2 regions of the Clavibacter quasicaliforniensis genome follow, and region 2 is predicted to be linked to the other one. Evidence: predicted binding sites of a transcription regulator. Region 2 holds the regulator's gene; the other holds the start of a gene.
What was found. Region 2 encodes HrcA, which represses chaperone genes, less so after heat shock. Its sites were predicted from a motif close to TTNGCACTCGNNNNNNNCGAGTGCNAA; they were not measured.
Positions count from the first base shown of each region.

Region 1: groES (co-chaperone GroES) is a predicted target of HrcA. The motif match lies at 3,913-3,939, and genes of this name have one in related genera.

Region 1 covers NZ_CP139624.1:2,837,939-2,843,687, reverse strand. Annotated here, with positions in the region: gene tsaB (tRNA (adenosine(37)-N6)-threonylcarbamoyltransferase complex dimerization subunit type 1 TsaB) at 1-428, shown strand, start outside; gene tsaD (tRNA (adenosine(37)-N6)-threonylcarbamoyltransferase complex transferase subunit TsaD) at 425-2,062, shown strand; gene NL142_RS13455 (DUF4190 domain-containing protein) at 2,167-2,592, shown strand; gene NL142_RS13450 (class I SAM-dependent methyltransferase) at 2,678-3,880, opposite strand; gene groES (co-chaperone GroES) at 4,025-4,321, shown strand; gene rarD (EamA family transporter RarD) at 4,428-5,381, shown strand; gene NL142_RS13435 (ABC transporter substrate-binding protein) at 5,560-5,749, shown strand, end outside.
Region 2 covers NZ_CP139624.1:1,711,997-1,717,745, forward strand. Annotated here, with positions in the region: gene NL142_RS08220 (HAD family hydrolase) at 1-497, opposite strand, end outside; gene hemW (radical SAM family heme chaperone HemW) at 577-1,800, shown strand; gene NL142_RS08230 (VOC family protein) at 1,820-2,233, opposite strand; gene NL142_RS08235 (DUF4870 domain-containing protein) at 2,244-2,639, opposite strand; gene hrcA (heat-inducible transcriptional repressor HrcA) at 2,826-3,848, shown strand; gene dnaJ (molecular chaperone DnaJ) at 3,909-5,024, shown strand; gene NL142_RS08250 (16S rRNA (uracil(1498)-N(3))-methyltransferase) at 5,027-5,749, shown strand, end outside.

The DNA.
Region 1 (5,749 bases), 1.1 Mb from region 2:
GCCCCGGCCCCTTCACCGGCCTCCGCGTCGGCATCGCGGCGGCCCGCGTCCTCGCGACCGGCCTCGACGTGCGCGTGATCCCCGTGGTCAGCCACGACGCCGTCGCCCACGACCACTACGCGGCGGGCGGCACCGGATCCCTCGTGGTCGTCACCGACGCGCGCCGCCGCGAGCTGTACTGGTCCGTCTACCGCGAGCCCGTCGCCGGAGGCGTCGCAGAGCGCACCGCCGGCCCCGGCCTCAGCAAGCCCGACGACGTGCCCGCGGCCGACCACCGCGTCGACGCGGCCGGCGTCCGCGCGGCGTCCCTCGCGCAGGTCGCCCGCCGGATGGACGAGCTCGGCCTGCCCTTCGCGGCCGACGAGGCGCTCTACCTCCGCTCGCCGGATGTCACCGTCTCCGCCGGCCCGAAGCGGGTCACGTCGTGAGCGTCCTGTTCCGCCCCGCCGAGGTCGCCGACCTGCCCGCGCTGATGCGCCTCGAGACCAGCACGTTCGTCTCCGACGCCTGGTCGGCCGACGCGATGCGCGGCGAGCTGACCGCCCGCCACGGCTGGTACGTCGTGGCCGTCGCCGACTCCGACGGCGGGATCCTCGGCTACGCGGGCCTCTCCTGCCCGCGCGGCGCGCACGCCGCCGACGTCCAGACCATCGCCGTCGCCGACGGCAGCCGCGGCCGGGGGATAGGACGTGCCCTCCTCACCCGTCTCGTCGCGGAAGCGCACGCCCGCGGCGCCCGCGAGGTCCTGCTCGAGGTGCGCGCCGACAACCCGGTCGCGCAGGCCCTGTACTCCTCGCTCGGCTTCGAGGCCATCGCCGTGCGTCCGCACTACTACCAGCCGGACGACGTCGACGCCGTCGTGATGCGCGCAGCCCTCGCCGCGACGCCGCCGCAGGTCGCCGAGCCGCGGGACGCGCCCGCCGTGCGCTCCGGATCCGCCGCCCCGGACGCCGAGGACGCCCCGGACGCCGAGGCGCACGCCGACGAGACCGCGGGCGGCGACGGCGGCCCGCTCGTCCTCGGCATCGAGACCTCCTGCGACGAGACGGGCATCGGCATCGTCCGCGGCCAGACGCTCCTCGCCAACGTCATCTCCAGCTCCATGGACGAGCACGCGCGCTACGGCGGCGTCGTGCCCGAGGTCGCCGCCCGCGCGCACCTCGAGGCCCTCACCCCCGCCATCGACGCGGCGCTCGCCGAGGCGGGCGTCACCCTCCGCGAGCTCGACGCGATCGCCGTCACCGCGGGTCCCGGCCTCTCCGGCGCGCTCATGGTCGGCGTCGGCGCGGCGAAGGCGCTCGCCGTGGCCCTCGACATCCCGCTGCACGGCGTCAACCACCTCGTCGGACACGTGGGCGCGGATCTCCTCAGCACCGACGGCGGGCCGGGCGTCCCGCTCGAGACCCCGAGCATCGCGCTGCTCGTCTCCGGCGGCCACACCTCGCTCCTCCTCGTGCGCGACCTCGTGGACGACGTCGAGCTCCTCGGCGAGACCATCGACGACGCCGCGGGCGAGGCCTTCGACAAGGTCGCGCGCGTGCTCGGCCTGCCCTACCCGGGCGGACCGCACATCGACCGGGTCGCGGCCGAGGGCGACCCGAAGGCGATCCGCTTCCCCCGAGGCCTCTCCCTGCCCAAGGACATGGAGCGCCACCGCTACGACTTCTCGTTCTCGGGACTCAAGACCGCGGTCGCCCGCTGGGTCGAGAAGCGGCAGGACGCCGGCGAGCCCGTGCCCGTGGCGGACGTCGCCGCGAGCTTCCGCGAGGCCGTCGTCGACGTGCTGCTCACGAAGGCCGTCGCCGCCTGCGTCGACCACGGGATCCCGCGCCTGCTGCTGGGCGGCGGCGTCGTCGCGAACGCGCGCGTGCGGGAGCTGGCGGCGGAGCGGTGCCGGGCCGCCGGCATCGAGCTGCGGATCCCGCCCCTGTCGCTCTGCACCGACAACGGCGCGATGATCGCCGCGCTCGGCGCCCGCCTCATCGAGTCGGGCCGCGCGCCGTCCGGCCTCGCGTTCGGCGCCGACTCGACGCTGCCGGTCACCGTGGTCCAGGTCGGCTGACCCTCCCGGCGCCCCCATTAAGGGGACCTTTCGCGGCTATTTCCCGAACGGGAGAATCCCGGGGCACGCATCACGGTATGTTCCCAGGGACGAAAGGAACGACAATGACCGATCCGCAGAACCCGGACCGCTCCAACGACGGCTTCCCGCCCGCGCCGAGCCAGCCCGCCTACCCGGCCGCTCCCGCCGCCGGCTCTGACTCGCCCTACGCGGCGCCCTACCAGCCCGGCCAGGGCGGTGCGCCGGCCTCGAAGGGGCTCAGCATCACGTCCATGGTCCTCGGCATCGTGTCCGTCGTGACGGTCCTCTTCTGGTTCCTCTCGGTGCCCCTCGGCATCGCCGCGCTCGTGACCGGCATCCTCGGCCGCAAGCGGAACGCCGGTGCCAAGGGCTTCTGGCTCACGGGCATCATCACGGGCGTGATCGGCATCATCCTCAGCATCATCCTGGTGGTCATCGCCATCGCGTTCGTCAACACCGTCGTCCAGAACGGCGAGATCAACGGCACGCCGCTGCCCACGGCGCCGTAACGCGCCACCCGCACGACACGACGCGGCCGTCCCCTCGGGGGCGGCCGCGTCGTCGCGTCCGGGGCATGCGTCCGGCGGCCGGGCGTCAGCCCGCGTCGACCCCGTGCCGGTCCGCGAGGATCGCCACCCGCCGCCCGCCGACCCGCGTCGCGATGAGCGTCGCCGATCCGTCGCCCTTCAGCTGCAGCCGCGTCCGCAGCCGCGCCGGATCCACGTCGACCCCGCGCTTCTTGATCTCCAGCGTCCCGATCCCGCGCGCCCGCAGCTCGCGCTTCAGTCGCTGCTCGTCGAGCGGCAGCACCTCGCGCACCCGGAAGCCGCGCGCGAACGGCGTCGCCTGCTCTCGCTCGGACGTGATCCAGGCGATGCCCTCGCCGACCATCCGCCCGTCGAGCGATCGGGCGAGGTCGCCGATGAGGCGGGCGCGGATCACGGCGCCGTCCGGCTCGTACAGGTGCGCGCCCAGCTCGCCGAGCTCGGCGTCCTCGCTGTCGGCGGCCGCCGTGAGCTCCGCCTGCGACCCGCCGCTGATGACGAGCGCGGCCCGCCGGACGCCGTCGCGCCGCGTCGGCCCGAACCAGAGGCCCATCTCCACGGCCTGCCCGTCGACCGAGACCCACTGCGCTTCCGCCTCCGCGGGGATGAGGTCGCGGTCGAGCCCCGGTCCGAGCTTGATGCCGGCGGCGCGACCCGCGGCGAGCTCGAACGCGGCGGAGAGCGTGGGGGAGTAGGCGTCCGGATCCGAGATGCGGCGGGTCGACGAGTGCCCGTCCGTGCGCCGGGCGGGATCCAGGTAGACGCCGTCGACGCGGCCGGCGTCGAACGCCTCGGCCGTGCCCTGCTCGACCTCGGCCTCGGGGAACGGCGCGAGGTTCCAGCCGGCGACCGCCGCGGTCACCTCGTCGCGCTCGACGGCCGTGACGCGGATCCCGATGGCCGCCATCGCCATCGCGTCCCCGCCGATCCCGCAGCCGAGGTCGGCCACGTGCGCGACGCCCGCCTGCTGGAAGCGCCCCGCGTGCTGCGCGGCGACGGGCAGCCGCGTCGCCTGCTCCAGCCCGGCCTCCGTGAAGAGCATGCGCGCGGCGAACTCCCCGAACTTGCCCCTGGCCTTCGCGCGCAGCCGCGACTGCGTGAGGACGGCGGACACGAGCGCGGGGGAGTGCCCCTCGCCGCGCAGCGCGCTCACCATCCGCACCATGTCGTCCCCCGGCGCGGGCGCGGGAAGGGAGTCGAGCAGGCGGAGCCCCTCGAGCGAGAGCACCTCGCGGAGGTCGGTCTGATCCATCCGCCCACCGTACCGGGGCGCCTCTGCACCGATTGGCACTCGCGTTGCGCGAGTGCAAGCGCGGCCCGTAGAATCTCACCTGGCACTCTCCCCGGGAGATTGCCAATCAGTCTTGTCCCTTAGTCACGAAGGAAGAGGTCAACCGTGTCGGTCTCCATCAAGCCGCTCGAGGATCGCATCGTCATCCAGCAGGTCGAAGCCGAGCAGACCACCGCGTCTGGTCTGGTCATCCCCGACACCGCCAAGGAGAAGCCCCAGGAGGGCGAGGTCGTGGCCGTGGGCCCCGGCCGCATCGACGACAACGGCAACCGCGTCCCGCTCGACGTCGCCGTGGGCGACAAGGTCATCTACTCCAAGTACGGCGGAACCGAGGTCAAGTACGACGGCCAGGACCTCCTCGTCCTCTCCGCGCGCGACGTGCTCGCCGTCATCGAGCGCTGACGCTCCACCTCAGCGACACCGCACCACGCACCACCGCTTCACCCGGGAGCCCGGCCGACACGTTCGGCCGGGCTCTCGTGCGTCCGGGCGGGGCTAGCCTCATGAGGTGACGCGCACCGCCTCGGAGTCCTCGACCCGCACCGGACTCCTCGCCGCCGTCGGCGCGTACGGCCTGTGGGGCGTCCTCCCCGTCTTCTTCCTGCTGCTCGTGCCGGCGGGGGCGTTCGAGATCGTCGGCTGGCGGATCCTCTTCTCGCTCGTCGTCTGCGCCGTCGTCATCACGGCCGCCCGGCGCTGGTCGCGCGTGGTCGCCATCGTGCGCCGCCCGCGGATCCTCGTCGGGCTCGGCCTGGCGGGCCACCTGATCCTCGTCAACTGGACCGTGTACGTCTACGGCACGCTCTCCGGCCACGTCGTCGAGACCGCGCTCGGCTACTTCATCAACCCGATCGTCACGGTGCTGCTCGGCGTGATCCTCCTGCGCGAGCGCCTGCGCCAGCTGCAGTGGACCGCCGTGGGCCTGTCCGCTGTGGCGGTGGCCGTCATCGCCGTCGGCTACGGGCAGCTGCCGTGGGTGTCGCTCGCGCTCGCCGGGTCGTTCGGGCTCTACGGGCTGGTGAAGAAGCGCGTGAGCGGGGGAGCCGATGCCCTCTCCGGCCTCGCGCTCGAGACCGCCTGGCTCGTGCCCGCCGCCACGGCGATGCTCGTGATCACGGGCGCGGGTGCCGGGCTCACCATCGGCACGGTGTCGCTCGGGCACACTCTGCTGCTGGTCAGCACGGGCGTCGTGACCGCGGGCCCGCTCCTCCTCTTCGGATTCGCCGCCGGGCGCCTGCCCCTCTCGGTGATCGGGCTCACGCAGTACCTGGCGCCGCTGCTGCAATTCGCGTTCGGCGTCTTCGTGATGCACGAGGCCATGCCGCCCGAGCGGTGGGCCGGATTCGCGATCGTGTGGGCGGCGCTCGCGCTGCTCACGATCGACATGATCCGCGCGTCCCGCCGTCCGCTTTCCGCCGCGGCGCCCGCGCAGACGGTTCCGGCGGTCGTCGACGGCATCTGATTCGGATCCCGTCGCGCATTCCGCGAATGGTAACGATCCGGTCGCGTTACACGACGGAAATGCCGATGCATTGTGTCCGTCTCATCCGCGCCATAGGGTCGCACCAGGCGAGGCGCGCATTCGCGTGCCTCATGCACCACATTCCCGAGCATCACCACACACATCCATAAGGAGCACCATGAGCGCATTCGGCAGGGCTTCGGCCTCCCGCTCACGATCCGCCCGCACCGCCCTCAGCGCCCTCACCATCGCGGTGGCCGGCGCCCTCGTCCTCGCCGGCTGCTCCGGCGGCGGCGGAGGCGAGGGGGGCACCACGGCCGACGGCGGCCTGAACCTCAAGATCGGCACGATCCTGCCGCAGACGGGTT
Region 2 (5,749 bases):
CCGGCCAGCGCGTCCGCGGCGCGGCGCGTGAGGTCGCTGCGGATCCTGGCCTCGTGCCCGAAGAACGACGCGTCCCAGTCGAACAGGTCGACGTCGAGCCCCGCGCCGTCGAGCTTGTAGCGCGCGCGGAGCGGCGAGTTGCCGGTGAGCAACGCGTTCACCCAGCCGCGCCCGTCGACGTCGGCGACGAGCCGCGGCACGCCGACCGGCACCTCACGCCGACCAGCGCCGTAGTGCTCGACGCGGGACATCCCCTCGAGCTGCTCCCGGACGGCCGCGTGCAGCGACGCCGGCAGGCCGTAGAGGTCGAGGGTCTCCCAGATGATCTGCCCGTCCGTCTTCCCGTGCGCGTGGACCGTGCGGTCCTCGAGCTCGACGCCCGCGGCGAGCTCGATCGCGCGGTGGTACATGCTGCCCGCTCGCGGGCCGTTGAGCAGGAGCGTGCCGTCGACGTCCCAGAGGACGTGCAGGGGCCGGGGCGAGGGGGCGTCGGTCATGCCCCCATCCTGCCGGAGGACTCGGCGGGCCTCGACGGAGGCGGACCCGGGCGCCTCCCGGCCGGGGGATGATGGACGGATGCCGTCCGCCCTGCCCCTCGCCGATCCCGCCCCCGCCGACGGCCTGCTCCCCGCCTCCGCGTCGGTCGACGCCGAGACCCGCGCGTTCGGCGTCTACCTGCACGTGCCGTTCTGCCGCGTCCGCTGCGGCTACTGCGACTTCAACACCTACACGGCGCCCGAGCTCCGCGGCGTGAAGCAGTCCGACTACGCGTCGCAGGCCGTGCAGGAGGTGCGCTTCGCCGGGTCCGCCCTCCGCGACTCCGGCGTGCCCGTCCGGCCCGCGTCCACCGTCTTCCTCGGCGGCGGCACGCCGACGCTCCTCCCCGTGGAGGACCTCGTCCGGATGCTCGACGCCGTGCGCGACACGTGGGGCATCGCCGAGGACGCCGAGGTGACGACGGAGGCGAACCCCGACAGCGTCGACGACGCGTACCTCGCGGCCCTCGCTGCGGGTGGGTTCACGCGCGTGTCCTTCGGCATGCAGTCCGCCGTGCGGCGCGTGCTCGCCACGCTCGAGCGCACCCACGATCCCGCCCGGATCGCCCCCGTCGTCCGCGGCGCCCGGGCCGCCGGCCTCGAGGTCAGCCTCGACCTCATCTACGGGACGCCGGGGGAGACCATCGACGACTGGCGCGCCTCGCTCGAGCAGGCGATCGCGCAGGAGCCCGACCACCTCTCCGCCTACGCGCTCATCGTCGAGCCGGGGACGAAGCTCGCGCGGCAGATCCGCCGCGGTGAGGTGCCCGAGCCCGACGAGGACCTCCAGGCCGACATGTACGAGCTCGCCGACCGCATGCTGGGCGAGGCCGGCTACGAGTGGTACGAGGTGAGCAACTGGGCGCGCGACGGCCGCCGCAGCCGCCACAACCTCGCCTACTGGCAGGGCCACGACTGGTGGGGCGTGGGACCGGGCGCGCACAGCCACGTGGGCGGCGTCCGCTGGTGGAACGTCAAGCACCCGGCCGCGTACGCCGACCGCGTGCTCGCGGGGGCGTCGCCCGGCGCGGGTCGCGAATCGCTCGACGATGCGACGCGCGAGGTGGAGCGCGTGCTCCTCGGCGCGCGGATCCGGGACGGACTGGCCATCCCGACCCTCACGACGGAGGGGCGCCGGCAGGTCGCGGGGCTCATCGCGGACGGCCTGGTGGATCCGCGTGCCGCTCTCTCCGGCACGCTGGTGCTCACGCTGCAGGGGCGCCTGCTGGCCGACGCCGTCGTGCGCCGGCTGCTCGAGGACTAGGCGGCCGCCCGGCCGGTCGTCAGAGGACGACCGCGCCCACCACGTCGCCGGCCTCGCGCTCGGCGTCGCTGCGCTCCACGCAGAACTCGTTGCCCTCGGGATCCGCGAGCACGACCCAGCCGCTGCCGTCCGCGTTCCGCCGGTCGGCCACGAGCGCGGCTCCCAGCGCCAGCACGCGGTCGACCTCCTCGTCGCGCGTGCGGTCGTCGGGCGCGAGGTCGAGGTGCACGCGGTTCTTGCCGGCCTTCGGCGCGTCCGCGCGCTGCAGGATGATGCCCAGCCCGGAGACGGGGTCGCCCAGCCACGCGGCGTCCTGGCCCGGGAGGTTCGGTTCGTCCGGATCCTCCGCGAAGCCCGTCACGCCGGCCCAGAAGAGGGAGAGCGCGTGCGGGTCGAGGCAGTCGATCGCGACGTGCCGGATCCTCGCGCTCACGGGCATCCGCCTACTTGATCCACCGGATGTTGAGCGGGTAGCGGTAGGGCCGGCCCGCCTGCACGCGCGTGCCGCCGATGATCGCGAACACGATGTTGACCACGACCACCGCGAAGATCACGAGGCCGAGGAGGAGGTTGAGGATGATCCCGAGGATGGGGATCACGATGAAGATCGCCTGCAGCACGTTGAGGATGACGAGCGCGCCCGCGACGTTGATGGTCCAGTTGGTCGCCTCCTTGCCCTCCTGGTCGGTGAACCGGCCGCGCTCGCGGAACACGAGCCAGACGATGAACGACGGCACGATGAGGATCGCGAGGAAGTGCGTGAGCGACGCCCAGAGGCGGTCCTCGCTCGGGGTGAGCGGAGCGGGCGCGCCGTACGGGTGGGGATCGGGTGCGGACATCGCGGGGAGCCTCTCGGTGCCACGCGACGGCCGGGGACCGGCGGACGCGAGCGGATCGTGGGTGGGCCGGGCGACGCCTGGCCCGTCCACGCTACCGCCGACGACGCGCGACCGGCAACGCCGACCACCGCCGCAGCCGCGGTACGATTGGCAGTCAGAACCGACGAGTGCCAGGAGGGAGCCGCCATGGTCTCGGAACGCGGGCTCGACGTCCTCCGGGTGATCGTGCAGGACTACGTGTCCTCGCGGGAGCCCGTGGGCTCCAAGTCCATCGTGGAGCGCCACGCCTTCGGCGTCTCGGCCGCCACCATCCGCAACGACATGGCCCTCCTCGAGGAGGAGGAGCTGATCGCGGCGCCGCACACGTCGTCCGGTCGCGTGCCGACCGACAAGGGGTACCGCCTCTTCGTCGACCAGCTCGCCGACGTGCGTCCGCTCACGCCCGCGCAGCGCCAGGCCATCCACGTGTTCCTCGGCGAGTCGGTCGACCTCGACGACGTCCTCGCGCGCACCGTGCGCCTCCTCGCGCAGCTCACCAACCAGGTCGCGCTCGTGCAGTACCCGTCGCTCGCGACGAGCCACGTCAAGCACGTCGAGCTCGTCGCGCTGTCCACCACGCGCGTGCTCACCGTGCTCATCACCGACACGGGCCGCGTCGAGCAGCGCGTCGTCGAGCTGACGGGCGACCCGGACGACGCGTTCCTGGCGGTCATGCGCACGCGGATCAACCAGGCCGTCGGCGGTCTCGGCCTCGCCGAGGCGGCCACCCGGCTCGAGACGCTGTCCGACGAGGTCGAGCCGGCCCAGCGCGCCGCGGCATCCGTGCTCGCGGGCACGCTCGTCGAGCAGGTGCTCGCCAACCGGCAGGAGCGGCTGCTGCTCGCCGGATCCGCGAACCTCGCCCGCACCGAGCGCGACTTCCCCGGGAGCATCTCGCCCGTCCTCGAGGCCATCGAGGAGCAGGTGGTGCTCCTGCGCCTGCTCGGCGAGATGGAGGCCGACCAGCACGGAGTCTCGGTGAGCATCGGCCGGGAGAACGCCCCGTTCGGCCTCGGTGAGACGAGCGTGCTCACCAGCGGCTACAGCTCGTCCGGCGGGGTGCTCGCGCGCCTCGGCGTGCTGGGTCCGACCCGCATGGACTACTCCACCAACATGGCGTCGGTGCGCGCGGTCGCGCGCTACCTCTCGCGCCTACTCGAGGAGCGGTGACCGCCGCACGCCGGCGCACCGCCCCCAGTTCCCACGACCATCACCACCGAAGGGCCCGACGTGGCTGACCACTACGAAGTACTCGGCGTGAGCCGCGAGGCGACGCCAGAGGAGATCAAGAAGGCGTACCGCAAGCAGGCGCGCCAGCTCCACCCGGACGTCAACGACGCCCCCGACGCCGCCGAGCGGTTCAAGCTCGTCACGCACGCGTACGACGTGCTGTCGGATCCGCAGCAGCGCCAGCAATACGACCTCGGTCCTCAGGCCGGGTTCGGCGGGCAGGGCGGCCAAGGCTTCGGCGGGTTCGGCGACATCTTCGAGACGTTCTTCGGCGGTCAGCAGGGCGGCGGCGGACGCGGTCCGCGCTCCCGCCAGGAGCGCGGCCAGGACGCGCTGCTGCGCGTGGAGGTCGAGCTCGAGGAGGTCATCTTCGGCGTGCACCGCGACCTCGAGGTCGACACGGCGGTCGTCTGCGACACGTGCCACGGATCCTGCGCCCAGCCCGGCACGAGCGCCGTCACGTGCGACATCTGCCGCGGATCCGGGAGCATCCAGCGCCAGGTGCGCTCGCTCCTCGGCAACGTGATGACCTCGAGCCCGTGCGGCACCTGCCGCGGCTACGGCACCGTCATCCCGCACCCGTGCCCCACGTGCCAGGGCCAGGGCCGCGTCCGCGCGCGCCGCACCGTGCCGGTGGACATCCCGGCCGGCGTCGACACGGGCCTCCGCCTCCAGATGCCGGGCTCCGGCGAGGTCGGTCCCGCGGGCGGCCCCAACGGCGACCTCTACCTCGAGATCAAGGTCAAGCACCACGAGGTCTTCAGCCGCAACGGCGACGACCTGCTCGCCACGGTCGAGGTGAGCATGGTCGACGCGATCCTCGGCAGCGACGCCCACATCGAGGCGCTCGACGGCGACGTCGACCTGGAGCTGCGCCCCGGGATCCAGAGCGCCGAGATCATCACGGTGCGCGGCCGCGGCGTCACGAAGCTCCGCGGCTCCGGGCGGGGTGACCTCAAGATCGGCATCCAGGTGGTCACGCCGCAGAAGCTCGACCACAAGGAGCGCGACCTCATCCAGCAGTTCGCGCGCCGCAACAAGGCGCCCGCGCCGCACCTCGCGCACTTCCAGCAGGGTCTGTTCCAGAAGCTCCGCGACCGCTTCCTCAACGTCTGACCGTGGCGCACTTCTACCTGGCCGACGACATCGGCGCGTCCGACCTCGCGGTCGGCCGCATGCTCGTGCTCGCCGGGCAGGAGGCCAGGCACGCGGTGACGGTGAGCCGCGTGCGCGCAGGCGAGGGGATCCTCGTCGGGGACGGACGCGGCACCATCGCCTCCGGCACGGTCACGTCGGCCGAGCCGCAGCGCCTGGAGCTCCGCGTCGACTCAGTCGAGGCGCACCCCGAGCCGACTCCGCGCGTGGTCCTGGTGCAGGCCCTCGCGAAGGGCGACCGCGACGAGCTCGCCGTGCAGGCGGCCACCGAGCTGGGCGTCGACGCGGTGATCCCGTGGCAGGCGCAGCGCTCCGTCTCCCGGTGGGAGGGCCAGAAGGTCGCCAAGGGGCGGGATCGCTGGCGCGCGATCGTCCGCGAGGCCGTGAAGCAGTCCATCCGGCCCCGCGTGCCCGAGGTGGAGGCGCTCGCGACGACGAAGGACCTCGTGCGCATGGCCGGGACCACGCGCGTGCTCGTGCTCGACCCGACGGCCGACGCGCGGCTGTCGCGGCTCGACCTGGCGACGGTCGGCGGCGACGGCGCGACCGACGTCCTGCTCGTGGTCGGACCCGAGGGCGGCATCGCCCCCGCGGAGGTCGAGGCGCTCCGAGAGGCGGGGGCGATCCCGGTCGCGCTCGGCTCGGGGATCCTCCGCACGTCGACCGCGGGGCCCGCCGCTCTCGCG